4 regions of the Rhizobium sp. BR 250 genome follow, and region 3 is predicted to be linked to each of the others. Evidence: riboswitches for the same ligand, from Rfam matches in the RefSeq annotation. Region 3 holds a riboswitch; each other region holds the start of a gene.

Region 1 (7,161 bases), on a different contig from region 3:
ATCGACGGCGCCGATGTCTTCCTCGGCCTTTCGGCCGCCGGCGTGCTGAAGCCGGAACTGCTGGAGCGCATGGCGGAAAATCCGCTGATCCTCGCACTCGCCAACCCCAATCCCGAGATAATGCCGGAGGCGGCGCGTGCGGCCCGTCCGGATGCGATGATCTGCACCGGCCGTTCGGACTTCCCGAACCAGGTGAACAACGTTCTCTGCTTCCCCTATATCTTCCGCGGCGCGCTGGATTGCGGCGCGACGACCATCAACGAAGAAATGAAGATGGCCGCCGTGCAGGCCATCGCCGAGCTTGCCCGCGAGGAAGTTTCCGAAGTGGCCGCCAGGGCCTATAGCGGCGAAACGCCGGTCTTCGGCCCGAACTATCTCATTCCCTCGCCCTTCGATCCACGCCTCATCCTGCGCATCGCGCCGGCCGTTGCCCGTGCCGCCGCCGCAAGCGGTGTCGCCGCCCGGCCGATCACCGATTTCGAAGCCTATCTCGACCAGCTGAACCGTTTCGTCTGGCGCTCGGGCTTCATCATGAAGCCGGTCTTTAACGCCGCCAAGGCCGCCGAAAAGAAGCGCATCATCTTTGCCGAAGGCGAAGACGAGCGCGTGCTGCGTGCCGCCCAGGTGCTGCTTGAAGAAGGCACCGGCATTCCGATCCTCATCGGCCGTCCGCAGATCATCGAAACGCGCCTGAAGCGCTTCGGCCTGCGCATCCGCCCGCATGCAGATTTCGCGGTGGTCAATCCGGAAGACGATCCGCGTTACCGTGACTATGTCGATGATTATTTCGCCCTTGTCGGCCGCGCCGGCATCAACCCGGAAGCGGCGCGTACCATCGTGCGCACCAACTCCACCGTCATCGGCGCGCTTTCGGTGAAGCGTGGCGAAGCGGATGCGCTGATCTGCGGCATCGAAGGCCGCTACGACCGCCACCTGCGCGACGTGAACCAGATCATTGGCAAGCAGGAAGGCGTGCGTTCCTTTGCGGGCCTCAGCCTGCTCATCACCCAGCAGGGCGCGCTGTTCCTCACCGATACTTTCGTGAACTATGACCCGACCTCCGAGGAAGTGGCGGAAATGGCCATTCTCGCGGCCAAGGAAATCCGCCGCTTCGGCATCACGCCGAAGGTGGCACTCGCCAGCCACTCCAATTTCGGCTCGCGCGATTCCGAAAGCGCCCGCAAGATGCGCCGCGCCCTGAAGATCGTGCAGGAAGCCGCACCGGAACTGGAAGTGGACGGCGAAATGCAGGGCGGCTCGGCGCTGTCGGAAGCGCTGCGCAAGCGCGCCATGCCGAACAGCGTGCTGACGGGTGAAGCGAACCTGCTGGTCTTCCCGAACCTTGATGCCGCCAACATCACGCTCGGCGTCACCCGCACGCTGACGGAGGGCCTGCATGTGGGCCCGATCCTGCTCGGCACTGCCCTGCCCGCCCATATCCTGTCGCCCAGCGTCACCTCGCGCGGCGTCGTCAACATGGCGGCCTTTGCCGTGGTGCAGGCCTCGCACCCTTCGGTGTGATAGAGGCCGCATTAACGCAATTTTGAACAGGCTGTTGCCGCATTGCGGCAACAGCTTATGTTATCTTCCTGAAACACGGATTTCGTGAAGTATAACGCCCCTGCCACCGGCCGGGGACATCGAACGGATCGCACAATTGACCCGGCGCAGCCGCATCATCGGCCTCCTGCTTCCCCTTGTTTTCATGGCCCCGGCCGCCGCTTTTGCGGATCAGGTCTGCGATACGCTTTATGCGCAGTTGCGCGAGCCGCCGCGCGTCGTCGGCAACACGGCCGAGGTGCGGCGCTACGCCAATGCGCTCGCGCGCCAGAACATCGTGATCCGCAAGATCAGGAACGATCTGCGCGGTTATGGCTGTTCGTCAGGCAGCGTCACTGTTTATGGCAATCCCAATGCCGGCCTCTGCGCTGAAATCGGCGATGCGCTCGCCGAGGCGGAGAGCGAACGCGACGCCATCATCCGCGACCGCGACGATGCCATGGCAACCGCGCGCAGCGACAACGGCGACATCAGACGCCAGCGCATTCTCGCCGCCCTTGATGCCAATGGCTGCAGCCCCGCCCCGGAAACGAACGCGCAATTGCCGCCGGCGCCCGATGTAACGCGTTATCCCGATGCCTTCCGGCAAAATGGCAACGAACCGGGACAAGCGGGGCTTTCACCCTACCCCAACGCCGCCGCCGAGGGTGGGCTTCGCACACTGTGCGTGCGCACCTGCGACGGCTCGTTCTTCCCGATCGCCTCCAATGCCTCACCGCTCGATTTCCGCGCCCAGGCCGAACAATGCCAGAAAATGTGCCCGGGAACCGAGACGGAGCTTTATTTCCATTCCATGGCGGATCAGGAAACCGCCGACATGATCTCCGCCGAAACCGGCAAACCCTACAAGGACCTGCCGACCGCCTTCGCCTACCGCAATTCCTCAACGAAAGCGCCCGGCTGCGCCTGCAACATGGCGGCCTATCACGAAGACATGCAAAAGCAGGAAGACGCCGCCCGGCCGGAATCCGAAAAGCCCTATTCCAGCATCACCACCATTCCATCACCCCAAGGTGACAAGAGTGGCGACAAGCAGCAGAAACCCGCCGAACAGCAACAGGCCGCCAAGCCACCGGAACAGCCCGTGCCCGAGCGCGACTATGATCCGAACGACGCCAAGGTGCGCGTTATCGGCCCGAAATTCCTGCCGGACCAGACGGGCCGGATCGACCTGAAGAACCCGGCATTGAAGGGCATTCAGCCGCAGCAGTGACATATGTTTTGGATCCGGGCAGGTACCACTTGCTTCTTCTCCCAGCCGGGGAGAAGTCCGCGGCAGCGGGATGAGGTGACAAGGGTCGAGATATTCGGAGAGCGTGCCCCCTCATCCGACCCTTCGGGCCACCTTCTCCCCGGCGGGGAGAAGAAACAAGCGGCAAGGCTCCACGTCACTCACAGACCGTCTAACTCCCTTACCGCCCGCCCCAGCGGTTGCGAAACACCAGTTCCTCCAGCGGCACACGCTGGCGCCAGCCCTTCACCGCCAGTTCCGGCTCGGTATAGAGCTCATTGACCCGCCCAAGGCACAGCCAGGCGACGATCTCGATATGCTCGGGGATATCGAGAATGGCGCGAACATCGCTGTCATGGAAGATGCTGACCCAGCCGACGCCGATGCCTTCGGCGCGGGCGGCGAGCCAGAGGTTCTGGATGGCGCAGACGGTGGAATAGACATCCGTGCGCGGATTGTGGGTGCGGCCCAGCACCACCTTGCCACCGCGCGTGGGATCGCAGGTGACGCAGATGCTGAGCGGCGCCTTGCGGATGCCTTCGAGCTTCAGGCTGCGATAAAGCGCCTGCTTTTCCCCCGCAAACATCGCCGCCGCCTCCTCATTGGCGCGGCTGAAGGCCACCCATGCCGCCTGGCGCACGGCGCCATCGGTGACGAGGGTGAAGTTCCATGGCTGCATGAAACCGACGGAAGGTGCGGAATGCGCCGCCTTCAGGAGGCGCTCGACGAGATCATCCGGCAGCGGGTCCGGCAGGAACTGGTCGCGCACATCGCGCCGCGTCTCGATGGCGCGGTAGATCGCCTCGCGCTCCTCCCCGGAAAACGGGCGGACGGGCGAAAGTGCGTGACTAAATGGGTTAACGTCAGGCGACGTGGTTAGAGGCGGTTCGGTCGGCATCGTTTATCCCCAACAATGCGGGCGCGCCGGTGCCGAAACCATGCCGGTTTGCAGCGACGACGCACTTTTTCAGCAACCTGCCGCCGTCCGCGCGGTTCGGTCTATCCTGCCAGGCCGGTCTTCTGACTAAGCTTCATCCGCCCCTTTTCGCCTTCCCGAATTGCTTCAGTGGCATGAGAAAAAGAGCATCCGCCTCACAGCGTTGGGCACGTTCCGGTCTCTCACCGGATTCCCGATTCTCCCGCCGCAAGGGCGGGCACCTGACTGGTAAAGCTATGGGCAAAAAGGCTTGCGAACGCAAGTATCGCCAAGGCCGCGCGACAATATGACCGTGCTCCTCACCTCCGTCATTCCGGCCTTGAGCCGGAATCCAGCCGACGCGGCTCTCACGCAGCGGAGGGCATCCTTTCAGCCCAATGACTTGGGCTGGCTGGATACCGGACCAAGTCCAGCATGACGGGAGGGGGTACACCACCTCGTCAGAATCGCATCACCCCACCGGGAAATATCTGACATAAGCGAACTCATCCCCATCCGGTGACCAGTTGGGGGAGTTCATCGTGCCCTGCCCGCCAAAAAGCTCAAACAGCGTTTCGACATTGCCGCCATCCATATCCATCAGCCGCACCCGCACATCAAGATCGCGCGGATGGTCGAAGACATCACCGTCATAAGAAACGAACACCACCTTGTCACCCTTCGGAGACGGGTGCGGAAACCAGTCGCCATAGGCGCTGTCGGTGATGCGCTCGACGGCAGAGCCATCCACCCGCACCCGCCAGATCTGCATCAGCCCGGTGCGGCTGGAATTGAAATAGATCCACGCGCCATCCGGCGAATAATCCGGCCCGTCATTGCGGCCTTCACCATGGGTAAGGCGTGTTTCAACACCGCTGTCTATGTCCATGGAATAAATATCGAAAACCTGATCGCGAATGCCGCAATAGGCAAAACCTTTCCCGTTGGGAGACCAGCCATGCCAGTAGGAAGGAAGGTTCTTCGTCATCAATCGCGGCGCGCCGCCCGCCGAAGGCAGCAGATAGATGGCGCTTTTGCCGAATTCCACCTTGTCGGAAATGGCATAAAGCGAACCGTCGGGCGAAATACCGTGATCGTTGTTGCAGAGCGTGGCAAAGCCGGTATCGACCTTTTCCGGCGAAACATCACCGGCAAGGGACAGCCGATAAAGCAGCCCTTCGCTGTTCAGCAGCAGATATTTGCCATCCGGTGACCAGTTCGGCGCCTCAAACAGCTCAGCTGTCTGCCACACCACCCGCATCTTGCCGGTGCGGATGTTGAAGATTTCGATGGAGCTGCGCATTCTGCCTCCCGGGCTTGTCAATGTTCCGACCGGAACGGCGCAGACATTCCATTTGCATCCGCCGCCGCCGTGGCTATGATCCTAGGGCGGCAGGCACCGTCCTGCAAATTCAAACCGGAAAAAACGCCAGCGCCCCGGCACCGTCCGCACCGCTTGCCGTTTCTCCCAGACCCGAGGTTCCGCGATGAATACCATCGCCGATCACGGCATCCGCTTCGGGCGGATCGCCGCAATGCTTCCTGTCAGGAATATCGAAAAGGCCCATGATTTTTATGTCGGTGTGCTTGGTTTCGAAAAGACCTTCGAAAACGGCAATCCCGTCGGTTTCATGATCCTGAAACAGGGCAATGCCGAACTGCACCTGACATTGCAGCCGACGCATAAGGCAGCCCCCTTCAACGTGGCGCATATGCTGGTGAGCGATGTCAATGCGCTGCATGCGATTTGCAAGAGCCATGGGCTGCGTATCATCAAAGGGCTGCAGGACAAGGACTATGGCCTGAGGGCCTTTGTGTTTGAAGACCCTGATGGCAACCGTATCGATGTGGGGCAGGTCATTTGAGATGAGCGGGCGGCGCGGGGTTTTCTCCGCGCCGTCCGTTTAAACACGAAGGCTTATTGTGAACCGAGCGCCCGCCGAACCTACCCGCGATCACCGATCCCGGAACCGGTTGGTAATCGGATAACGCCGGTCCCGCCCAAAGTTCTTCTTGGTGATCTTCACACCCGGGGCCGATTGCCGGCGTTTGTATTCGGCCAGATAAAGCAGATGCTCCACCCGGTGCACCGTTGCCACATCATGGCCGCGTGCCAGAATTTCCTCGACCGACATTTCCTTCTCGACAAGGCATTCCAGAATATCGTCCAGCACCGGATAGGGCGGCAGCGAATCCTGATCGGTCTGGTTGGGACGCAATTCGGCCGACGGCGCCTTGGCGATGATGTTGGCGGGGATCACCTCGCCGGAAGGGCCGAGCGCCCCCGGCGGCACATGGGCGTTGCGCCAGCTGGAAATGGCATAGACCTGCATCTTGTAGAGGTCCTTGATGGGGTTGAAACCGCCATTCATGTCGCCGTAAAGCGTCGCATAACCCACCGACATTTCCGACTTGTTGCCGGTCGTCACCACCATCGAGCCGAATTTGTTCGAGACAGCCATGAGGATGGTGCCACGTGTGCGGCTCTGCAGGTTTTCTTCGGTAATGCCCTCTTCCGTTCCCTCGAAGAGATCGGAAAGCGCCGAGAGAAAACCTTCCACCGGCTCGGCAATCGGCACGATGTCATAACGGCAGCCAAGCGCCTTTGCGCAATCGGCCGCATCCTTCAGCGATTCTTCCGAGGTGTAGCGGTAGGGCAGCATGATGCAGCGCACCCGCTCCTCGCCCAGCGCGTCGACCGCCAATGCGGCACAGATCGCCGAATCGATGCCGCCGGAAAGGCCGAGAACCACGCTCTTGAAACCGTTCTTGTTGACGTAATCCCTAAAGCCCAGCATGCAGGCGCGGTAATCCGCCTCCTCACCTTCCGGAATTTTCGAGAAAGGCCCGCTTTCGCAATGCCAGCCATCCGCGGTGCGTTTCCAGTCGGTAACGGCAAGCGTGGCCTCGAACTGGCTCATCTGGAAGGCAAGCGTCTTGTCGGCATTAAAGCCGAAGCTTGCGCCGTCGAACACCAGCTCGTCCTGCCCGCCCAGCTGGTTGGCGAAAACGAGCGGCAGGCCGCTTTCGATCACCTGCCGGAGCGCCACCTGATGGCGCACATCCAGCTTGCCGCGATAATAGGGCGAGCCATTCGGCACCAGCAGGATTTCCGCCCCGCTTTCGGCGAGCGTCTCGCACACGCCCATATCGTTCCAGATTTCCTCGCAAATCGGAATGCCGATCCTGACACCGCGGAAATTATAGGGCCCGGAAATCGACCCTTCGGAGAAAACACGCTTTTCGTCGAACTCGCCGTAATTCGGCAGGTCGATCTTGTCGCGCAACGCGATGATCTTGCCGCCATCCAGAAGCGCCACCGAATTGTGCCGGCCCGTCTCGCCCTGACGCGGGAAACCGATAACCACGCCCGGCCCGCCATCGGCGGTTTCGGCCGCCAGTTCCTCGACAGCCTTGAGGCAAGCCTTCAGGAAAGCCGGCTTCAGCACCAGAT
Region 2 (7,161 bases), on a different contig from region 3:
AGCTTGAGCCTGATTCGCCCGACAAAATCCATCAGCACGAGATCGACGCTGCGCCGACCGATCTTGACGCCAAAGGAAAATACGGCGTCGGGATTGAGGCGCATCGGGGTCGAGGGTTGCCCCACCTTGCCGCGCAGCCTTTCACCGCGAATGAGAAGCCCATCCTTTTCCAGAGAGCGCATGATGACCGAGACAGTCTGCGCCGAGAGGCCGCAAAGTCTTGATATTTCCGCTTTCGACAGTCCGCCATGGCGGCGGACGAGGGACAGCACGAGCCGCTCATTATAGGCGCGCACGCCGATCTGGTTGGCGCCGCCGCTTATATCCATGGTGGTGGGCGGCGCGGGCGGCGCCGTCTCGACAGATTGTCTCATAATGTCATCCTCCCGCCCCGTCATATCCGCCGCGACCGATACATGAGGCTTTATGGCAATCTTGCTATCGCAACGTTAAACGACGCGGCGATATTCCTCCCTGCCGCATATAAGAATGCCATACGGAATTAATAATTCAATCGGATTTATTTATTGACAGCCGTTTCCTTTGGTGGTTCCATCTGCATCAACGGTCGTCGATCTCGGAGGAGACGGGATCGTCGGGTAACCGTCACGGTGCTCAAATATCCATTGGGAGGATCTCATGAAGACCACTGTTTCCGCTCTTCTGGGCGCGCTTGCGCTTGGCGTTTCTTTCGCTTCCGCTGCATCTGCTGCCGACACGTCGGTTTGCCTCATCACCAAGACCGATACCAATCCCTTCTTCGTCAAGATGAAAGAAGGCGCGACCGCCAAGGCGAAAGAACTCGGCGTGACGCTGAAGTCCTATGCCGGCAAGATCGACGGTGATTCCGAAAGCCAGGTTGCTGCGATCGAGACCTGCATCGCCGATGGCGCCAAGGGTATCCTGATCACCGCATCGGACACCAAGGGCATCGTACCGGCCGTACAGAAGGCGCGTGACGCCGGCCTTCTGGTCATCGCCCTCGACACGCCTCTCGAGCCCGTCGACGCCGCCGATTCCACCTTCGCCACCGACAATCTTCTGGCCGGCGAGCTGATCGGCAAATGGGCCGCCGGCACGCTTGGCGACAAGGCCAAGGACGCAAAAATCGCCTTCCTCAACCTCACCCCCTCCCAGCCGACGGTTGACGTGCTGCGTAACCAGGGCTTCATGAAGGGCTTCGGCATCGACGTGAAGGACATCAACAAGATCGGCGATGAAGACGACAAGCGCATCGTCGGCCATGACGTTACCAACGGTAACGAAGAAGGCGGCCGCGCAGCGATGGAAAATCTGCTGCAGAAAGACCCGACCATCAACGTCGTCCACACCATCAACGAACCTGCAGCTGCCGGTGCTTATGAAGCGCTGAAGGCGGTCGGTCGTGAAAAGGATGTTCTGATCGTGTCCGTCGATGGCGGTTGCCCGGGCGTCAAGAACGTGGCGGAAGGCGTGATCGGCGCGACATCGCAGCAATATCCGCTGCTGATGGCGGCGCTCGGTGTCGAAGCCGTCAAGAAGTTCGCCGACACGGGTGAAAAGCCGAAGCCGACGGCAGGCAAGAGCTTCGTTGACACCGGCGTGACGCTGGTGACCGACAAGCCGGTCAAGGGTCTCGATTCCATCGACACGAAGGAAGGTCTCAACAAGTGCTGGGGCTGATGCCTCACCGTTGAAACCCGCGGGGGCAGTTTTGCCCCCGCCCTTGGACCAGAATGATTTCAGGCACGATCCGGGGGATCGGACAAAGGAACAAACGGGCGCGCCGCACATTCCGCGGGGATGACATAGGCCGCTTCACAACACTTTGAATCCACGCATCACTCTCTTTGGAGAAAAAGCCCCGGTTTCGGGGCGTTGCGATGGAGCGATCGGGAGGAAAATCCATGAGCGATCAGCCGGTGCGGGCTCAGCCGCATAATGAATTTGAAAAAGTGCTTTCGGGAAGTTCGACGCAGGTCGCCGCTTTCGATACGCACGACAAGAGCGCGCTGGAAAAATTCCAGCACTTTCTCCATTCCAGCCCGGCGGCCGTGCCGCTTATCGTCCTGGTGCTGTCGCTGATCATTTTCGGCCTGCTCCTCGGCGGCAAGTTTTTCTCTGCCTTCTCGCTGACCCTCATCCTGCAACAGGTCGCGATCGTCGGCATCGTCGGCGCGGCGCAGTCGCTGGTCATCCTGACGGCGGGCATCGATCTGTCGGTGGGTGCGATCATGGTTCTGTCCTCCGTCATCATGGGGCAGTTCACCTTCCGCTACGGTTTGCCGGCGGAACTTTCCATTCTCTGTGGCCTCGCCGTTGGCGCATTCTGCGGCTTCATCAATGGCGTTCTGGTCTCGCGTATGCGCCTGCCACCCTTCATTGTCACACTCGGTATGTGGCAGATCGTGCTGGCGACCAACTTCCTTTATTCCGCGAACGAGACGATCCGCGCCCAGGATATCGCCCAGCAGGCGCCGATCCTGCAGTTCTTCGGCGCCAATATCCGTTTCGGCAATGCGGTTTTCACCTATGGCGTCATCGCCATGGTCCTGCTCGTCGCTTTGCTCTGGTATGTGCTGAACCGAACCGCCTGGGGCCGCCATCTTTATGCGGTGGGTGATGATCCGGACGCCGCAGAACTTGCCGGTGTCAACGTCAAGCGCATGCTGACGACCGTTTACACTCTGTCCGGCCTCATCTGCGCCTTTGCCGGCTGGGCCTTGATCGGCCGTATCGGTTCGGTTTCGCCGACCGCCGGCCAGTTCGCCAATATCGAATCCATCACGGCAGTGGTTATCGGCGGTCTGTCGCTGTTCGGAGGACGCGGCTCCATCATGGGCATGATTTTCGGTGCCCTGATCGTCGGCGTGTTCTCGCTCGGCCTGAGACTCATCGGAACCGACCCGCAATGGACCTATCTGTTGATCGGCGTCCTCATCATCATGGCCGTCGCAATCGACCAGTGGATCAGAAAGGTAGCAGGCTGATGGCAAAAGAACCCATTCTCACAGCACGCAATCTCGTCAAGCGCTATGGTCGCGTGACCGCCCTCGATCATGCAGATTTCGACCTCTATCCGGGCGAAATCCTGGCCGTGATCGGCGACAACGGCGCCGGAAAGTCCTCGCTCATCAAGGCGATTTCCGGTGCGGTGACACCCGATGAGGGGGAAATCCGGCTGGAAGGCCAGCCCGTGCAGTTCCGCTCGCCCATTGAGGCGCGCAAGGCGGGCATCGAGACGGTCTATCAGAACCTGGCGCTCTCGCCGGCGCTTTCCATAGCCGACAATATGTTCCTCGGCCGTGAAATCCGCAAACCCGGTATTCAGGGCAGCCTGTTCCGGGCCCTGGACCGCCCCGCCATGGAAAAATTCGCCCGCGAGAAACTGTCCGAACTCGGACTGATGACGATCCAGAATATCAACCAGGCGGTGGAAACCCTTTCGGGCGGCCAGCGTCAGGGTGTCGCCGTGGCGCGTGCGGCGGCCTTCGGTTCAAAGGTCGTCATCCTCGATGAGCCGACGGCAGCACTTGGCGTCAAGGAAAGCCGGCGTGTTCTGGAGCTTATTCTCGATGTGCGCTCGCGCGGCCTGCCGATCGTCCTGATCTCGCATAACATGCCGCATGTGTTCGAAGTTGCGGATCGCATCCATATCCACCGGCTGGGCAAACGCCTTTGCGTCATCAATCCGAAGGACTATTCCATGTCGGATGCCGTCGCCTTCATGACCGGCGCGAAGGAAGCGCCGCAGGAAACGCTTGCCGCATGACACTGAAGCTCGAGACGATCGTTGAAGACGTTCTTCGGCGGGCAAAGGGTCAATCCCGTTTCATCATAGCCATTGCCGGTCCCCCTGGGGCCGGCAAATCCACGCTGGCGGATGCGCTTTGTGATGCTTTGCTGGCGCGGGGCGAAACGGCCGCCGTGCTGCCCATGGATGGCTTCCATATGGACAATGGCATTCTCGAAGAACGGGGGCTGCTGCCGCGAAAGGGCGCGCCCGAAACCTTCGACGTGCGTGGCTTCCTCGATATCGTCTCCGCCGTCCGCAAGGGCGGGCAGGAGGTTCTTGTTCCGGTTTTCGACCGCTCCCGCGAAATCGCCATCGCCTCGGCCCGCGCGATTGCGCCGGACACGCGCCTGATCCTTGCCGAAGGCAATTATCTGCTGCTCAACGAGACACCCTGGACGACACTGTCCGGTAGCTTCGATCTCACCATTTTTGTGGGTCCATCCGTCGCAGTGCTTGAAGAGAGGCTGCGTAACAGATGGCGAGGCTATGGTCTCGATGACGCTCAAATCCACGCCAAACTGTTTGAGAACGATCTTCCCAACGGAAAAAGGGTGATCGAAAACGCCCGCCCCGCCGATATCCACATCGATATCTGGGAATAGGTTAACGCTTTCCCGTCCCTAAGCCACAAAGCGCATTTGCCGTTAAGCCTTTGTTGGCCATGTGTTGAATCTTTTTGATCCACAGGGTGGGGCTTTTGTGTGTCTATTCATTGACGTGAAAATTTCCTCATATACTATATGTGGTGTTCGAGGTTCTTCCGATTCGCAAGGATTGGGAGCTAAGACGGGAATTCGGTGCGTGATGCCATCATGGCGGAGCAAGGCCGAAACTGCCCCCGCAACTGTAAGCGGTGAGCATCGTTCCAATTTGGGTCACTGGGGCTGAAAGCCCCGGGAAGGCCGGAATAGATGTTGTGACCCGCAAGTCAGGAGACCTGCCTTGAGCGCAAACGTCCACGGGCGGGGTGTCCGGAGGAAGGTGTATGACGCAAATGATTTGCGTACGCCCTTTTCTGCCCCCTCCAGAACAAGCTTCGGGGTGAAGTCATGCCAGTGCATTTCTTTAAGTTGCTACGCTCGTCGGCGTAGAGAGTGATTTTGCGCGGCTTGCAGCGTTTTCAGGAAAACCGGACCCCGGTTTCGATCCGGAGATGCGACAAGTCGCCTGGGCTGCGCGCCTCACCTGAATGACAGATCCACCGCCACCCGATTGCGATTGCAGTCGGCAATGTTGAGCCGTGTCCGAAACCGGCTTCGAGAGAGGAAATTATGACCGTCACCGTTTACAGCAAGCCCGCTTGCGTCCAATGCACCGCCACGTATCGTGCGCTCGACCGCATCGGCGTTCCCTATGAGATCATCGATATTTCCGAAGATGCGGATGCGCTCGATCATGTTCGGGGTCTCGGTTACATGCAGGTTCCCGTCGTCGTTGCCGGCGAACGGCATTGGGCGGGTTTCCGGCCTGATATGATTGGCTCGATTAGCTGAGGCGGCAGGGCGATGGGTCTGATCGTCTATTATTCCAGCCGCTCTGAAAACACCCATCGTTTCCTTCTGAAACTGGGACGGCGTCTGTTTCGCCTGCCGCTCGGCGCCGAGGAGGACGTGCCTCAGGTGTCGGAGCCCTATGTGCTCGTTACCCCCACCTATGGGGGCGGCGGCACCAAAGGGGCCGTGCCGAAGCCGGTCATCCGGTTCTTGAACGAGCCCTCCAACCGAAATCTCATTCGCGGCGTCATCGCGGCGGGCAACACGAATTTTGGCGCAGCTTTCGCATCCGCCGGAGACATCGTCTCGCGCAAATGCGCAGTGCCGTTTCTCTATCGCTTCGAGCTTCTCGGCACGGAGGAAGATGTCGCCAACGTCAAACATGGATTGGAACGATTTTGGACACGCTGACCTCAAGCGCGCTGCGCAAGGACGCCAAACAGCCCGTAGCCGCAAGCCAGAAACCGGTTGAGACGGGACTGGATTATCACGCGCTGAACGCGATGCTGAACCTCTATGACGAAAACGGGAAGATCCAGCTCGACAAGGATCGCCTGGCCGCCCGGCAATATTTCCTCCAGCACGTCAACCAGAACACGGTATTTTTCCATAACCTCAGGGAAAAGCTCGATTATCTGGTAACGGAGGGATATTACGAGCAGGAGGTGCTGGACCAGTATTCCTTCAATTTCGTGCGTGACCTCTATGACGAGGCCTATGCCCGGAAGTTCCGTTTTCCGACCTTCCTCGGCGCTTTCAAATATTACACCTCCTACACGCTGAAGACCTTTGACGGAAAACGTTATCTCGAGCGTTACGAGGATCGCGTCTGCATGGTTGCGCTTGCGCTCGCGCGCGGTGATGAGCAGCTTGCCCGCGATCTGGTCGATGAGATCATTTCAGGCCGCTTCCAGCCGGCGACGCCGACCTTTCTCAACGCCGGCAAGAAGAGCCGCGGCGAGCTGGTGTCGTGTTTTCTGCTGCGCGTGGAAGACAATATGGAAAGCATCGGCCGCTCCATCAATTCGGCGCTGCAGCTTTCCAAGCGCGGTGGTGGCGTGGCGCTCTCCCTGACCAATATTCGCGAGGCCGGCGCGCCGATCAAGCAGATCGAAAACCAGTCTTCCGGCGTCATTCCGGTGATGAAGCTGTTGGAAGACAGTTTCTCCTACGCCAATCAGCTGGGGGCTCGCCAGGGTGCCGGCGCGGTCTATCTGCATGCTCATCACCCGGATATCATGCGCTTCCTCGACACGAAGCGCGAAAATGCCGATGAAAAAATCCGCATCAAAACCCTGTCGCTCGGTGTGGTGATCCCCGATATCACCTTCGAACTCGCCCGCAACAACGAGGATATGTACCTCTTCTCGCCCTATGATGTGGAGCGGGTCTATGGCGTGCCGTTGACGGAGATCTCGGTCACCGAAAAATATCATGAGATGGTCGCCGACAGTCGCATCCGCAAGAAGAAGATCAAGGCGCGCGAGTTTTTCCAGATCATCGCCGAAATCCAGTTCGAGAGCGGTTACCCTTACATCATGTTCGAGGACACGGTGAACCGCGCCAATCCGGTCGCCGGCCGTATCAGCATGAGCAATCTCTGCTCGGAAATTCTGCAGGTCAGTGAAGCGAGCGAGTTTGATGCCGATTTGTCCTATAGCCATATGGGCAAGGATATTTCCTGCAATCTCGGTTCGCTGAACATTGCCTCTGCCATGGACTCCGCCGATTTCGGCAAGACCATCGAGACCTCGATCCGGGCGTTGACGGCGGTTTCGGACATGAGCCACATTTCCTCGGTCCCGTCCGTGGAAAAGGGCAATGATGCGAGCCACGCCATTGGCCTCGGCCAGATGAACCTGCACGGCTATCTGGCGCGCGAACGCATCTTCT
Region 3 (7,161 bases):
ACGAGCCCGACAAAACCGATGGAACCGACCAGCGACACCATCGCGGCCGTCATGATTGCGGAAACGGAGATCAGCACCGCATAGACCCAGCGCACCGGAATGCCGAGCGAGGCTGCCGCCTGACCGCCGAAGGCGAAGGCATCCAGCGCCCGGGCATACCAGAGACAAACCGCAAGGCCCGCAAGGCTGACCGGCAAGGCCAGCCAGACATCCGGCCAGCGCACGCCGGAAAGATTGCCGAGCAGCCAGAACATGATGCCGCGCGCCTGTTCAGCATTGGCGGATTTGGTAACGATGAAGGAGGTCATGGCGTTGAACAGCTGCGAACCGGCAACCCCAGCCAGAATGATGGCGCTATTGCCATGCCCCGCCCGCACGGCCAGAAGGCTGACCAGCGAAAAAGCCACAAAAGCGCCGATGAGCGCGCCGGCCGGCATCGTCAAAAACCCCGCGCCGAAACCCAGAAGCGCCACGGCGACGGCACCGGTGGAGGCCCCGGCAGAGATGCCGAGAATATAGGGATCGGCAAGCGGGTTGCGCAAAAGCGATTGCAACACCGCCCCGGCAAGCGCCAGCGACGCCCCGCAACAGGCGGCAACAACGGCGCGGCTGAGGCGGTAACTCCAGACGATGCCCTCATCCAGCGGTTCAAGCGGATAACCCGCGTGGAAGACGCGGTTGGCGATGGTTTTCGCCACGACATCGAAAGGAATGGCAGTCTCGCCGATGGCCGCTCCGGCCATCAGCGCGACAAGCAGCAGGGCAAGCGCGGCAAATGCCAGCCCCGCCCTGCCAAGATGGGTAGAGAAACGGTTCACTTGGCGAGGCCAGCGGCCGAAATAGCCTCGGCCAGCGTTTCGATACCTTCGATAGTGCGAATGGTCGGGTTCATCGCCTGCGCATCCATGTCGAACACATGGCTTTCCTTGACGGCGGGCATGATGCTGGCCACGGGATCGGTTTCCAGGAACTTGCGCTTGACGGCAATATCGTCGGCCGGGAAGCGGCGGCGGTCCATCTTGCCGGCCACGATCACGGTCGGATTGGCCTTGGCGATGGTTTCCCAGCCAACGGTCGGCCATTCCTCATCGCTTTCGATGATATTCTTCAGGCCGAGCGCGGACATGATGTAACCGGGAGCGCCGTTGCGGCCGGCGACATAGGGGTCGATATCCAGTTCGGCGCTGGAGAACCAGAAGACGGCGGAAAGCTTGCCATTCGCGGAGGCGATCTTGGCGCGGGCGGCTTCCTCGCGCTTTTTCAGGTCGGCAACGACGTCTTCTCCGCGATCCTGCACGTTGAAGATTTTGGCAAGGTCGCGGATTTCCTGATAGATCAGCTCCATGGTGAAGCCCGTGTTGCGCACGCCATCACCACCGCCGGAATTGTCCTTGCCGACGCAATCGGCAGGCGAGGTATAGACGGGAATGCCGAGTTCGGCGAATTGCGCCGGCGTACCGACAACACCTTCCGGGCCGATCTGCCACTGGAACTGCGTCGTGACGAGGTCCGGCTTCTTGCCGACAACCGCCTCGAAGCTCGGATCATTATCGGCCAGCCGTTCGACCTTGGCATTGGCCTCCTCATAACCCTTCAGAACCGGGCCGATCCACAATGCCGTGCCCACTACCTTGTCAGCAACACCGAGCAGGTAAAGAACCTCGGTCGTGCTCTGGCCGACGGATACGGTGCGGGCGGGAGCCTGCTTGAAGGTGATCTCCTGGCCGCAGCTGTTGATCGTCAGGGGATAGGTGGTTTCGGCAGCATTGGCGCTGACAACAGGCAAAGCCGAAAGCACGGCGGCCAGAAAGCCGGCATGGACCGGCAGGCGTCTAGAATGAAACATGTGTTCTCCAGTCGAAAGTAAAACTTATTCCAGAGCAGCAGGCGTCAGAACGCGCAGCAACAGCGGGACGTCTTGTACGGAGAACGGTAATAGGACGCAAACGAAATGTTATGAAATAACATTACAATCTCCTCTTCCGGGCTTCCCCGCCCGTAACGATGGTTTATATTTTGACGGCAGGTCTCCTGGCTCACGGATTTGCGTCACTCACCTGCCTTCCCGTATTCCGGAGAATACAGTGGCATGACGCCTTCAAGCGTCACGGGGATGAACGACAATCCGCTTACAGTTGCGGGGGCAGCCACGGCATTGAACGAAAAAATCGCCCGCACCATGTTCCCTATTAATCCCTTCGCCTTTCGGCTGCAGGAACCGTCGCTTTCTCACATAAGGGGCAAGAGGCGGGGCGTCAATTGCGATCGTGTCGCAGCTCAGCACAAAGTCAGAACAGGGAAGGACCGGCCAGCGCAAAAATTCTCGCCGTGCCGGAGCCCATGGGCTGCGGTTCGTCTTTCGTCATGGTCGTCAGCGTTTCGATCGCCACCAAGCCGGATTGCGCGAGAAAATCAGCGAAGGAACCGCTGTCGCGCACGGCATCGAGACGGACAAGCTGTTCTTCCAGATCGACAAAATGCCGCCTGACGAGCGCAATCGCATCCATTTCCTCCACGGCAACGACCGGACCGATGATGTGGCCTCGCCCCGCCGCCCGGCGCAGCGCAAAGGCGACAAGCCGGCCAGCCTCAAACAGGCCATAACCCGTCTTTTCCATGAGAAGGCGCGACAGGACACTGCTGCGCAAAACGCCGAAAGCCACCCGGTCCAGGTCAGCCACATCGGCAAGGTGTTCTTCGGATAGCGGCTCAATTTTCTGTTTTCTGCCAATGGGCGACATCTCCGCCGGGCATTGCGCCTTTCCCCGAAACAGATGCACTTTTTCCGTTTCTCCGGTGAAACCCAGCCCGGCAAATAACCGCCTCGACTCGTCCGTGGCATTGAGCCGGAGCGATACGGCGGGGAATTTCGTCACAAGCCGCCGCACCAGCCATGGCGCCACGCCCTGTCCTTGCAGGCGCGGGGAAACGATGACCATGCCGAGTGTCGCGAAACCCTCATCATAGGGAAACAGCATCGCGGTTGCGACGACGCGATCGATCTCATCGAGCGCGGCGAGGCCGACGCCGCACTGCCGCAGAAAACACCATTCGTTCGCGTGATATCGCCACCCCACCGCCATGGAAAGCGCGTGCAGATGATCGGCCTCTACATCGGCGATATCCACGGTTCGCAACTCGAAACTATCGACTTTGAGCAGCTCCATAGCAAACGGCTCTCATTTCCTCCGGCGCGGAACCTTGATCCCGGCAGCCCAGCCACGACATCCGAAGATAACCAGGCTTGCCAGCAGGAATTTTCCGAAAGCACTGGAAGGACACAACAATCTACCGAAATCACCCGCATTTCAGCAGATAAACGCCGCTCACCACTTTAAGCTTTCGACGTTGAAACGACGGGGGCAGCCATGAACGCAATCGAAATTCTGGAGCGTCTTGTCGGCTTCCCATCGGTCGTCGGAACCGCCAATGGCGATATCGCCGGATGGATCGCCGACTATCTTGAAAATCACGGCGCGAAAGTATCGCTGCTTGCCGGCCCTGAAGGCGACCGCGCCAATCTCTTCGCGAGCTTCGGCCCGACGGATGTCGCCGGATACATCCTCTCCGGCCATATGGATGTGGTGCCTGCTGGTGAGCCGGAATGGTCCTCCGATCCCTTCACGCTGAGAGCCGAAGGCGAGCGTGTTTACGGACGCGGAACCACCGACATGAAGGGTTTTCTCGCCACTGTTCTCGCCGCAGCACCGACATTTTCGCGCCTGGCACTGAAGCGACCCGTGCATATCGCCTTTTCCTATGACGAGGAGGCGGGTTGCCGCGGCGCGCCGCACATGATCGCCCGATTGCCGGAACTATGCGCAAAACCGGCGGGCGCGATCATCGGCGAACCGAGCAATCTGCGCGCCGTGCGCGCCCACAAGGGCAAGGCCGCCGCGCGCATCACCATTCGCGGCCGCTCCGGCCATTCGTCGCGACCCGATCAGGGCGTCAACGCCATTCATCTGATGGCTGACATCATGGCAAAGGCGGTCGCAACAGCGCAGGCACTGACACATGGCCCCTTCGAAACGACTTTCGAGCCTCCCTACTCTTCCCTGCAGATCGGCACGGTGAGGGGCGGACAGGCGCTCAACATCATCCCCGATCATTGCGCCATCGAACTGGAAGCCCGCGCGATTGCCGGTGTGTCGCCGATCGCACTGCTTCAGCCGGTGCGCGATGGCGTGCAGGCGCTTGCCGCCAAGGGCATCGATATCGAATGGGCGCCGATGAGCGACTATCCGGCATTGTCCCTCGCCGCCGATGCGCCGCTCGTAAAGCTTCTGGAAGAATTGACCGGCGCACCCTGCATTCCCGCCGTCAGTTACGGTACGGAGGCCGGGCTTTTCCAGGCGGCGGGCATCGACGCCATCATCTGCGGTCCGGGTGATATCGGCCGCGCCCACAAGCCGGATGAATATGTCACCGCCGGTGAGCTGGCGGCCTGCCAGTCAATGCTGGAAGCACTGGCAAACCGCTGCACGGTTTGAACCTTCGGAACATGGATTTCAGATGACGTTTTTCTTCAATTCCGACGCCAGGCGCGGCGAAATTTTCCGGCAGGCTCTGGCCCGCGACCTGCCGGAACTGCCCTTTTCGATGGATGCCGCAAGCGTCGATCTGGATGCGGTTCGATACCTCATCAGCTGGACGGTGCCCGAGGATATAGGCCGCTATCGCAATCTCGAAATCCTGTTCTCGATCGGCGCCGGTGTCGACCAGTTTCATATCGACGCAATACCCTCCCATGTGAAGGTCGTGCGCATGGTGGATGAGGGCATCATCCGCATGATGCAGGAATATGTCAGCCTCGGCGTGCTGGCGCTTCACCGCAATTTGCCCGCCTATCTCGGCCAGCAGCGTGAAGGCCTGTGGAAGGCCCTGCCGCAGCGTCAGGCGGAAGAATGCCGGGTGGGCGTTCTCGGCCTCGGCATGCTGGGCGTTGCGGCGCTGGAACGGCTGAAACCCTTCGGTTTTCCGCTGTCCGGCTGGAGCCGCTCACCGCGCGAGATCGACGGCGTGACCTGCCATCATGGCGAAGCCGGATTGGCGACGATCCTCGCGACGAGCGACATTCTCGTCTGCCTGCTGCCGCTGACGGAGGAGACCACGGGTCTTTTGAATGGCGAGCGTCTCGCAATGCTTCCCGAGGGCGCGGGGCTGGTCCATGCCGGTCGCGGTCGGCAACTCGATCACGATGCCCTCATCGATGTGCTGGATCGCGGCAGGCTTTCCGGCGCGGTGATCGACGTTACCGAGCCCGAACCGCTGCCGGAAGACCATCGTTTCTGGACACATCCGAAAATTCTCCTGACGCCGCATATCGCCAGCGTCACCCAGCCGCATTCGGCAGCGCGCACCGTTGTCGAGAACATCAAACGATACCAGTCCGGTCTCGAGCCGCTCGGCCTCGTCGATCGCAACCGCGGATATTAACCCACCCGTTCCAGGAAAGGACACCCATGCCGCTTCTCAAGACCATCGATACCAATCCCGCCTTCGAACCGAAGGCCTCCAAGGCCCTGCCCGAGCGCCTCATCTCCGGCGACCCGGCCTTCAAGACCTGGGCGCTGGACGAAGCCCGCAACGGCACCGTTCACACCGGCATCTGGGAAGCGACCCCCGGCGAAAGCCGCTCGATCAAGGGCGAGACCTTCGAATTCTGCCATATTCTCGAAGGCGTCATCGAAATCACGCCGGAAGGCGGCGCACCGCTGCGTTACACGGCGGGTGACAGCTTCGTCATGAAGCCGGGTTTCGTTGGTGTTTGGAAGACCATCGAGACCGTGCGCAAGATCTACGTCACCGTGAACGGATGAACTGAAATCCTGCATTTTCGGCATCACCCGTGAAGGTTCGTGCCGGAAAAATGCCGGCGGACACACGCACCGAAGATTGCGCTGTCCGCCGGCGGCAAAACAGGATTTTCGTTCACCGCCCCCGCCGCAGTCGGTCGATGCTGCTTGCCATCCGGGATTAGCCTTAAGGCATATCCACAGGGGATTTCCCATGACGCTCAGCTTCGATCCAGACAGCCTGTCTTTGCCGATCGGCCATTTCATCGGCGGCCGGTTGATCCCGGCTCAAAATGGTATCGACATGCACCGCCCGTCGGACGGCATCGAATATGCCGGTTGCCCCAGGGCGGATGCCGCACTGGTCGATGAAGCGGTCCAGACCGCCAAGGCCGCGCTGAAAAGCAGCAACTGGGGTGGTGTGCGTCCGCGTGAACGCACGAAGGTCCTGCAGCGCTGGGCCGACCTGATTGAACAAGAGGCTGAGACGCTGGCGAAAATCGAGGCCCTGTCCTCCACGCGGCCGGTGGGCCAGCTGATCGCCGGCGACATCGCCGTGACCGCCGAACAGATCCGCTTCTTCGCCGAATTCGCCGACAAGGAAGGCGGCGATCTCGTGCCGACTGACGATGCGAGCCTCGGCATGATCATGACAGAGCCCTATGGCGTGGTCGGCGCGATTACGCCGTGGAATTTCCCCGTCTCAATGGCCGGCTGGAAACTCGGCCCGGCGCTCGCGGCCGGCAATGCCGTGGTGCTCAAACCATCGGAAATGACGCCTTTCTCCAGCATTTTCATGGCTGAACTGGCCATCAAGGCCGGCCTGCCCGCCGGCCTCATCAACATCGTGCTGGGCGACGGGCCAGTGACGGGCAACGCCATCACCGGCCATCCCGAGATTTCCAAGGTCAGCTTCACCGGCTCGACAGCAGCCGGAGCCGCCATCATGGCGAATGTCGCCCGCACCGGCATCAAGCCCATGACGCTGGAACTGGGTGGCAAAAGCCCGCAGCTGGTGTTTGCCGATGCCGATATCGAAAAGGCAGCCGCCGCGATCGCCGGCAATATTCTCTCCAATGCGGGACAGGCCTGCGTCGCCGGCTCGCGCATCATCGTTGAGGAAAGTGCGGCCGACGCCCTTTCCGCTGCGATCATCGCCCGCATGAAGGCGGTAAAGCCCGGTCCGACCTGGGACGAGGCCACCCAATATTCGCCGATCATCTCCGAAGTTCAGCGCCAGCGTATCGACGGCATCGTGCAGGCAGCCGTCGCCCATGGCGGTGAATGCCTGACGGGCGGCGCAATCATGGATGGTCCCGGCTATTTTTACCAGCCGACGCTGATCGCCAATGTCGACCAGACC
Region 4 (7,161 bases), 170 kb from region 3:
GGAATGCGCGGAGCGAGCTTTCCTCACCTCCGGCGTCTGCGGGAAAGAGCCGATGGTCGTCGTCGGGAAAAGCGGCAGGGCGATGGCCTGCGATTGCAGCTTCTGCCGCTCGGCAAAGGCGCTCGCCCGTTGCCTGTCGGCGGCGCCGATCGTCGCGATGCGTTTTTGAACGGTGGTATCCGTTACCTTTGGCGAGGATGCACGTGCGGCGACCGCCCGCGAGGCCGCTTCCAGTTCCGGCGCAACAGTGGCCCTGCCCTCACCCAAAGCCCGGCCGAGCGTGGCAAGCTCGCCGAGCTTCTGGGTGGCAAAAGACAGCCAGCTCTTCAGATCGGCATCGAGGCCGGTTTCCAGTTCGAGATCGACCGGAACATGCAGCAGCGAGCAGGACGGCGCGATTTGAAAGGCCGCCGCACCCCGTTCGGCAATGGCGGTTTCCAGCTTGCCGATGATCGCGGCGAGATCGGCACGCCAGATATTGCGGCCGTCAATGACGCCGAGCGACAGGACGCGGTTTGCGGGCAAGACCTTCAATGCGGCCTCCAACGCTTCGGGCGCGCGCACCAGATCGAGATGAAGACCCGCGACCGGAAGCGCCGCGACGGCCTGCAAATTATCCTCAAGACCGCCGAAATAGGTGGCGATGAGGATTTTGAGATCAGGCGCGGCCTTTGACAGAGCCTGATAAGCGACGGCAAGCGCATGGCGTTCGCCCTCTGAAAGATCCAGCACGGCCACCGGCTCGTCGATCTGCACCCAATCCGCCCCGGCGGCGCGGAGACGACGCAGCAGTTCTTCATAAACGGGCAGCAGCTTCGCCAGAAGATCGAGCGGCTTGAAGGCCGCCTCTCGCGCCTTGGCAAGCTTCAGAAACGTGACCGGGCCGAGGATGACGGGTCGTGTGTGAATGCCGAGCGCTTTAGCCTCGAGGAAATGGTCGACCGGTTTTTGCGAGGTAAGCACGAAATGCTGCTCCTCGGAAACCTCCGGCACCATGTAATGATAATTGGTGTCGAACCACTTGGTCATTTCCAGCGCCGGAACGCCCTGGCCATGATGCGCATGTCCTTCATGAACGTGGTCGCAGCCGGCATGGGCCTCGCTCTGACTTCCGCGCGCCATGGCGAAATAGGTCGACAGGGAGACATCTCCGCCCGTCCATCCGTAGATCGACGGAATGGCCCCCACCATCACGGCCGTGTCGAGCACGTGATCATAGAGGGAGAAATCATTGGAGGGGATAAGGCTGATCCCCTTTTCCCGCTGAAGCGCCCAGTTCTCGGCGCGCAGCCTGCCGGCGGTTTCGAGAAGGTCCGTTTCGGAAATCTTTCCGGACCAGAAGCCTTCAAGCGCGAACTTCAATTCACGATGACGGCCGATCCTCGGAAAACCGAGCGATGCGACTGGAATGGTCTTGTCTGGCATTGTCATACCCCATTTGGTTGGGGGGCATGGGTAAAGCGGACGCGTGCAGGCCCGGCCTTGCCGAACCATTGCGCAACCACCGGGACACCCCGCCCGTGGACGTTATTTTGTCCTGGCAGGTCTCCTGGCTCGCGGGTCGCCGCCTTTGCCCGTCTTCCCGGGGCTTTCACCCCAGTGACGTTGTGGACAAAGGCTCGCCGCTTACAGTTGCGGGGGCAGCTCCGGTCTTGCCGATCTTCGGCGCACCGGATTCCCTCTTAGCTCCGGGCTGAAACAATCACCCCGGAGAACCATGACACCCGCCATTCTCAACAGGGGTGTCACAATGTCAATAGACATAAAGAAATCTTTATATCTTTATTTGATTGAGACCAACGATCTCAGAATGTGACCGCGCCCGGTCCCGGCACCGCGCCCGATGGGACCTTGCCCAGAATGATCATGCCGAGAACCTCGTCCTTGGTCACATCCTGCGTGCGGGCATGGCCAACCACCTTGCCATTCTTCATCACGAAAACCCGGTCGGCCAGATCGAAGACATCGTGAATATCGTGGCTGATGAGGAAGATGCCGATGCCCTGCCGTTTCAGCTCCTTGACGAGATCGCCCACCTGCGCCGTTTCCTGCGGCCCGAGCGCTGCCGTCGGCTCGTCCATGATGAGGATGCGGGCATCGAACAGAATGGCGCGGGCGATGGCGACGGATTGCCGCTGGCCGCCCGAAAGCGCTTTCACCGGCTCCTTGAACCGCCGGAAATTGGGGTTGAGGCGGCCCATGACCTCACGCGCCGAGGCTTCCATGGCGACATCGTCCAGCGTTCCCCATTTCGTCTTCAGCTCGCGGCCAAGATAAAGATTGGCCGCCGCATCGACATTATCCGCCACGGCCAGCGTCTGGTAGATGGTCTCGATGCCGTATTTCTTGGCATCGCGGGGATTGCGGATATCGGCATCCTCGCCATTGATGAGGATATCGCCGCCATCGCGCCGGTAAGCGCCGGAAAGTATCTTGATGAGCGTCGATTTGCCGGCGCCATTATGGCCGAGAAGGGCAACCACCTCACCGGGGAAAAGATCGACAGAGGCGTTTTCCACCGCGTGGATGCCGCCGAAGGAAATGGAAATATTGCGCATTTCCACGAGGGGCGTGACTTGGTCCGTCATAGGAGTTCTCCTCGGTTCTTACTTGGCGCGGGCGCGGTAGATGGTGTCGAGCCAGACGGCGACGACCAGGACCACACCGACGACGATGCGCTGGAAGGGTGTATCGATACCCACCAGCACCATGCCGGATTGCAGCGACTGCATCACGAGCGCACCGAGCATTGCGCCCGCTACGGTTCCGACACCGCCGGCGAGCGAGGTGCCGCCGATGACGGCCGCCGCGATGGTGTAAAGTTCGTCCAACTCACCCTGGGCATTGGTGGCGGCGTTGAGGCGGGCGGTCGAAATCGCCGCGGCGATGGCGCACAGAACGCCCATCAGCGTGAAGATCTTCACCGTGACCCAGCGGGTCTTGATACCGGCCAGTTCCGCCGCTTCCGGATTGCCACCGATGGCGAAGACATAACGTCCGAAGCGCAGCCTTGTCGCGATGAAGGTCATGACCGCGCCGACCGCGAGCGCCATGAGCACCGGAATGGCGATGCCATGCGCGATGAACAATCCGCCTTCCGGCCAGGCAATGCCATTGGCGTCGGCATAGTTGCGGGCAATGTTCACCGGCCAGGGATAGCTGTTGACCACGGCCACGAAACCGACGACGACGAGGCAGCCGAGCGCCACCAGAAAATATTCCGCCCAGACGGGCCGCAGCGGAAAGCCGAAACGGCGGCGCTGGCGGCGGGAATTCAGGATTGCCGCAACGATGGCGACGCAGGCAATGGCGGCCGCGATCCAGCTCCATGTCGCGCCAATCGAGCCGCTGGTACCGCCGCCCATCAGGCGGAAGGTGGAATCCATCGGCGCCACGGTGCGACCGCTGGTGATGAACCAGGTGCCACCGCGCCAGACCAGAAGCCCGCCGAGCGTGACGATGAAGGATGGCACATTCAGGAAGGCGACGATCGAGCCCTGCAGCATACCGATCGCGCCACCGACGAGAATACCGACCAGAAGCGTGACGATCCATGTAGCCCAATGTTCGAAGCCCAGGATCTGCGGCAGGATTTCTGCCTGCATGACGCCCATGATCATGCCGGAAAAACCGAGGATCGACCCGACCGACAGATCGATATTGCGGGTGACTATGACGAGCACCATGCCCGTCGCCATGACTGCCACGGAAGCGGTCTGCACGGAAAGGTTCCAGAGATTTCGCGGCGTCAGGAAGAGGCCGCCGGACAGGATATGAAATCCGATCCAGATCAGAAGAAGCGCGCCGACCATGCCGAGAAGGCGGGTATCCAGCTCAGTAGCGCTGATGAAACGCGTAATCGAGCCTGTCTTTTCCGTCTTGGCGGGCGCTGTGGAATTGGATTGGGTCATGTCGGCCATGAACTGCCGGTGCTCCTCACATCTTGGATCGTTTTGGCTTTTCTTCGAATCGCCAGAACGATCCAAGTTTTTGTTCTTACGCATTGTCCGGATGAAAGCCGTTCCGCTTCCCCTGAAAATGCTCTAAAGGGCGCCCCGCCATGAACCATGGCGCGGCGCCCAACCGGGACCTATTCGATCAATTGCAAGCCTTGACGGATCCGGCCTTCACACCCTGGCAGGCCGTTTCCTTCTTGATCCAGCCGGCATCGATGACCGTGCCGAGATTGTCCTTGGTGATGGCGATCGGCTTGAGGAAGACCGACTGCATCTTCACCTTCTTCGGGCCGCCATCAAAGGTGGTGACGCCCTTGATCTCGGTCATCTTCTTGCCGCCGGCGAGTGCAAGCGCAATGCCGGCCGCTTCCTTGCCGAGTTCACGGCTGTCCTTCCAGACCGACACCGTCTGCGTGCCGAGCGCAACGCGGTTCAGCGCGGCGAAATCGGCATCCTGACCGGAGACGGGAACCGAACCGGCCATGCCCTGCGCCGCGAGAGCGGCAATCGCGCCACCGGCGGTACCGTCATTCGAAGCGACGACCGCGTCGACCTTGTTGTTATTCTTGGTCAGGAACTGTTCCATGTTCTTCTGGGCGTTTTCCGGCTTCCAGCCATCGGTATAGGCTTCGCCGACATTCTTGATCTTGCCGCCATCAATGGCGGCCTTCAGCACTTCCTGCTGGCCGGCGAACAGGAAGTCCGCATTCGGATCGGAAGAGGAGCCCTTGATGAAGACGTAATTGCCTTCCGGCTTGACCTTGAAGACTTCAGCAGCCTGAAGACGGCCCACTTCCTTGTTGTCGAAGGTGATGTAGAAGGCGCTCTGGTTTTCGATCAGGCGGTCATAACCAACGACCGGAATACCTTCGGCAACGGCCTTTTCAACAGCCGGGCCAATCGCATCGCTGTCCTGCGCCAGGATGATCAGCGCATTGGCGCCCTGGGAGATCAGCGATTCCACGTCGGTCAGCTGTTTTGCGGCAGATGATTGCGCATCGGCGGAAATATATTTCGCACCGGCCTTGTCGAGCGCAGCCTTGATTGCCGCCTCATCCGTCTTCCAGCGTTCTTCCTGGAAATTCGACCAGGAAACGCCAACGACGAGATCGGCCGCAATGGCGGCGGTATGCAGGGAAACGAGTACGGCCGTACCCGCCAAAAGCTTGGCAAAAGAATTCATGATGTCCTCCCGGTAAGGGCGCAGCCTGCACCTCCATGCAGGGAAAACGCCCGGAAAAAGCTGCCGGTCTCTGTGATTTCACAATTTTCTCGACAGTCGAGAAAATTAATGTCAGAGATTCCCCATGCTGTCAACAACGGCTGCGGGCAGCATCCGGGTGCCTTGATCTTCTCTGTGGCATGGGCCATCAGACAGGGTCAGCACGACAGGAAAAAGCCGTTCAGGGAGCAGGCCCCAGCCCATGTCCGCCATTGCAAGTACGGAACTGGTGCGCCAGAAAAACAGCCTGTCGGTGATGGCGGCACTGCGTCTTCACGGCAGCCTTTCCCATACCGAAGTGTCGTCTTTCACCGGGCTTGCCTCCGCCACCGTCTCCGCCATCACCACGGAACTGGAACGGGCCGGCCTCATTTTGCGAAAAGAGCAGCTTGCCACCGCCGGCCGCGGCCGGCCGCGCATTCTCTTTGGGCCGCGCGGTGCTTTCTGCCACGTCGCCATCGTCATCATTTCCTCCGACAGCGTGCAATATTCGCTGGTCGATTATTCCGGCAAGCTGGTGGACCGTTTCACGGAACAGCGGGTCACAGCCGAAAAAGGCGCGTTCGGCGGCGTCATCCTTGCCGGCCTCGCAAGGCTTGCCGATCGCTCACGCCTCGATCGGAACGATATTCTTCAGGTCTCGATCAGCAGCAAGGGGCTGGTGGACGCGCCGGCGGCAACGCTGCTCTGGTCGCCAGTTCTCGGCGATGAAAGGATTGATTTCCAGCGACTGGTTTCCGAAGACGGCCGCATCCGCGTGACGCTGAACAATGAAACCCTGCTTGCCGCCAAGGCCATCTGGATGCGGGAGCAGGCAAAAGAAGGTCCCGCGCCGGAAGCGCTCGTCACCCTGTCGCTCGGTCACAGCATCGGTCTTGGCATTGCCCGCTCCACCGGTGGCGCAATCGAGGTGAGCGCCCCCAACTTCGGCCATATGCTGCATCTGGCCGATGGCGCCCTGTGCCGTTGCGGCACCAGAGGCTGTATCGAGGCCTATTCCGGCTTCTACGCCATCCTGCGCTCGGCCTTCGAAGCGCCGCCGCAGGCAGAACCGGCGAAATTCGTGCCGATTGCGGAGGTGGACAAGATCGCCGCTTCGGCCCGCACCGGCGCCCGCATGGCGCGGTTCGCCTTCCGCACCGCCGGTCTGGCGCTCGGCAACGGCCTTTCGCGCCTCTTCAGCCTGCACGGCCATATGCCGGTTTTTGTCACCGGCCCCGGCACGCGCTATTTCGATCTTCTGGAAAGCGGCCTGCGCGACGGGCTTGCACAATCGCAGGCAGTGCGTTTCGGCGGCATGCCGAAAATCGCCATAGCCCCCAACGAACCGGAACTGGTGTTCGAAGGACACATGGAACACGCGCTGTCCGCCGCCGACGACTATATATTAAGCGCCGACAGCCCTGAGAGACCTGTGAGGAGTTCGGGGGGCTAGCTGCTACCAAACGCACGCGCGCAATGCGACGAGCCATTCGCCGCACTCCTAAAGGCGGCGCAGGCCTTCGCGAGGCATCATATTTTCCGGCAGTTTAACCGCACTGGCAATCCCAAGCCACATCAGCAATTGGATGAAATTCCAACCTAGATCGATTTGTCCCCTCTCGAGTCCAAGCCGGGCCGAGTCCGGAAAAGCGTGATGATTCCCATGAAAGGATTCGCCGAAAGTAACCACTGCTGCTTTGGGGATATTGTAGCCCTGTACAGCGACATTATCGACTGCCCATCCCTGATGCCCCCCACGATGAGCAAAGTGGCCGATGAGCCAATGCCCGGTTAGAGAAACCGAAACACGCACCGCAGTACCCCATACCACCCAACTCCAGCCACCCAAAAGATAGAACAACAGCATCCAGGGTAGTTGCTGCGCCATCCAGGTTCGCTCCAGGAAGCGGTAAAATCTATCGTTCGCAACCTCCGGCTCGATGACGAACGTTGGGGGATGTTTGAGTGCAACAGCGCAATGCATCTGCCACCAAACATCCA

Evidence for each region. A riboswitch is a leader RNA that binds a small molecule or an ion and turns the genes downstream of it on or off. The one in region 3 is predicted to bind cobalamin.
Region 1: it holds a riboswitch for cobalamin, as region 3 does, so the genes downstream of both, bluB (5,6-dimethylbenzimidazole synthase) here and QD336_RS11345 (ABC transporter substrate-binding protein) in region 3, are expected to answer to the same signal.
Region 2: it holds a riboswitch for cobalamin, as region 3 does, so the genes downstream of both, nrdH (glutaredoxin-like protein NrdH) here and QD336_RS11345 (ABC transporter substrate-binding protein) in region 3, are expected to answer to the same signal.
Region 4: it holds a riboswitch for cobalamin, as region 3 does, so the genes downstream of both, metE (5-methyltetrahydropteroyltriglutamate--homocysteine S-methyltransferase) here and QD336_RS11345 (ABC transporter substrate-binding protein) in region 3, are expected to answer to the same signal.

The regions. Positions count from the first base shown of each region.
Region 1 covers NZ_JARWKW010000001.1:165,981-173,141, reverse strand. Annotated here, with positions in the region: gene QD336_RS00870 (NADP-dependent malic enzyme) at 1-1,521, shown strand, start outside; gene QD336_RS00865 (DUF2865 domain-containing protein) at 1,658-2,773, shown strand; gene bluB (5,6-dimethylbenzimidazole synthase) at 2,973-3,689, opposite strand; cobalamin riboswitch at 3,785-3,968, opposite strand; gene QD336_RS00855 (TolB family protein) at 4,180-5,010, opposite strand; gene QD336_RS00850 (glyoxalase superfamily protein) at 5,195-5,572, shown strand; gene QD336_RS00845 (NAD+ synthase) at 5,663-7,161, opposite strand, start outside.
Region 2 covers NZ_JARWKW010000003.1:422,539-429,699, reverse strand. Annotated here, with positions in the region: gene QD336_RS07375 (ROK family transcriptional regulator) at 1-374, opposite strand, end outside; gene QD336_RS07370 (sugar ABC transporter substrate-binding protein) at 640-1,662, shown strand; gene QD336_RS07365 (ABC transporter permease) at 1,887-2,969, shown strand; gene QD336_RS07360 (ATP-binding cassette domain-containing protein) at 2,969-3,751, shown strand; gene QD336_RS07355 (nucleoside triphosphate hydrolase) at 3,748-4,377, shown strand; cobalamin riboswitch at 4,511-4,734, shown strand; gene nrdH (glutaredoxin-like protein NrdH) at 5,047-5,268, shown strand; gene nrdI (class Ib ribonucleoside-diphosphate reductase assembly flavoprotein NrdI) at 5,281-5,679, shown strand; gene nrdE (class 1b ribonucleoside-diphosphate reductase subunit alpha) at 5,667-7,161, shown strand, end outside.
Region 3 covers NZ_JARWKW010000006.1:61,248-68,408, forward strand. Annotated here, with positions in the region: gene QD336_RS11340 (FecCD family ABC transporter permease) at 1-818, opposite strand, end outside; gene QD336_RS11345 (ABC transporter substrate-binding protein) at 815-1,846, opposite strand; cobalamin riboswitch at 2,005-2,238, opposite strand; gene QD336_RS11350 (GNAT family N-acetyltransferase) at 2,289-3,167, opposite strand; gene argE (acetylornithine deacetylase) at 3,369-4,493, shown strand; gene QD336_RS11360 (2-hydroxyacid dehydrogenase) at 4,516-5,439, shown strand; gene QD336_RS11365 (cupin domain-containing protein) at 5,466-5,822, shown strand; gene QD336_RS11370 (aldehyde dehydrogenase family protein) at 6,013-7,161, shown strand, end outside.
Region 4 covers NZ_JARWKW010000006.1:233,255-240,415, forward strand. Annotated here, with positions in the region: gene metE (5-methyltetrahydropteroyltriglutamate--homocysteine S-methyltransferase) at 1-1,425, opposite strand, end outside; cobalamin riboswitch at 1,523-1,735, opposite strand; gene QD336_RS12140 (ATP-binding cassette domain-containing protein) at 1,806-2,588, opposite strand; gene QD336_RS12145 (sugar ABC transporter permease) at 2,607-3,920, opposite strand; gene xylF (D-xylose ABC transporter substrate-binding protein) at 4,099-5,139, opposite strand; gene QD336_RS12155 (ROK family transcriptional regulator) at 5,381-6,613, shown strand; gene QD336_RS12160 (acyl-CoA desaturase) at 6,662-7,161, opposite strand, start outside.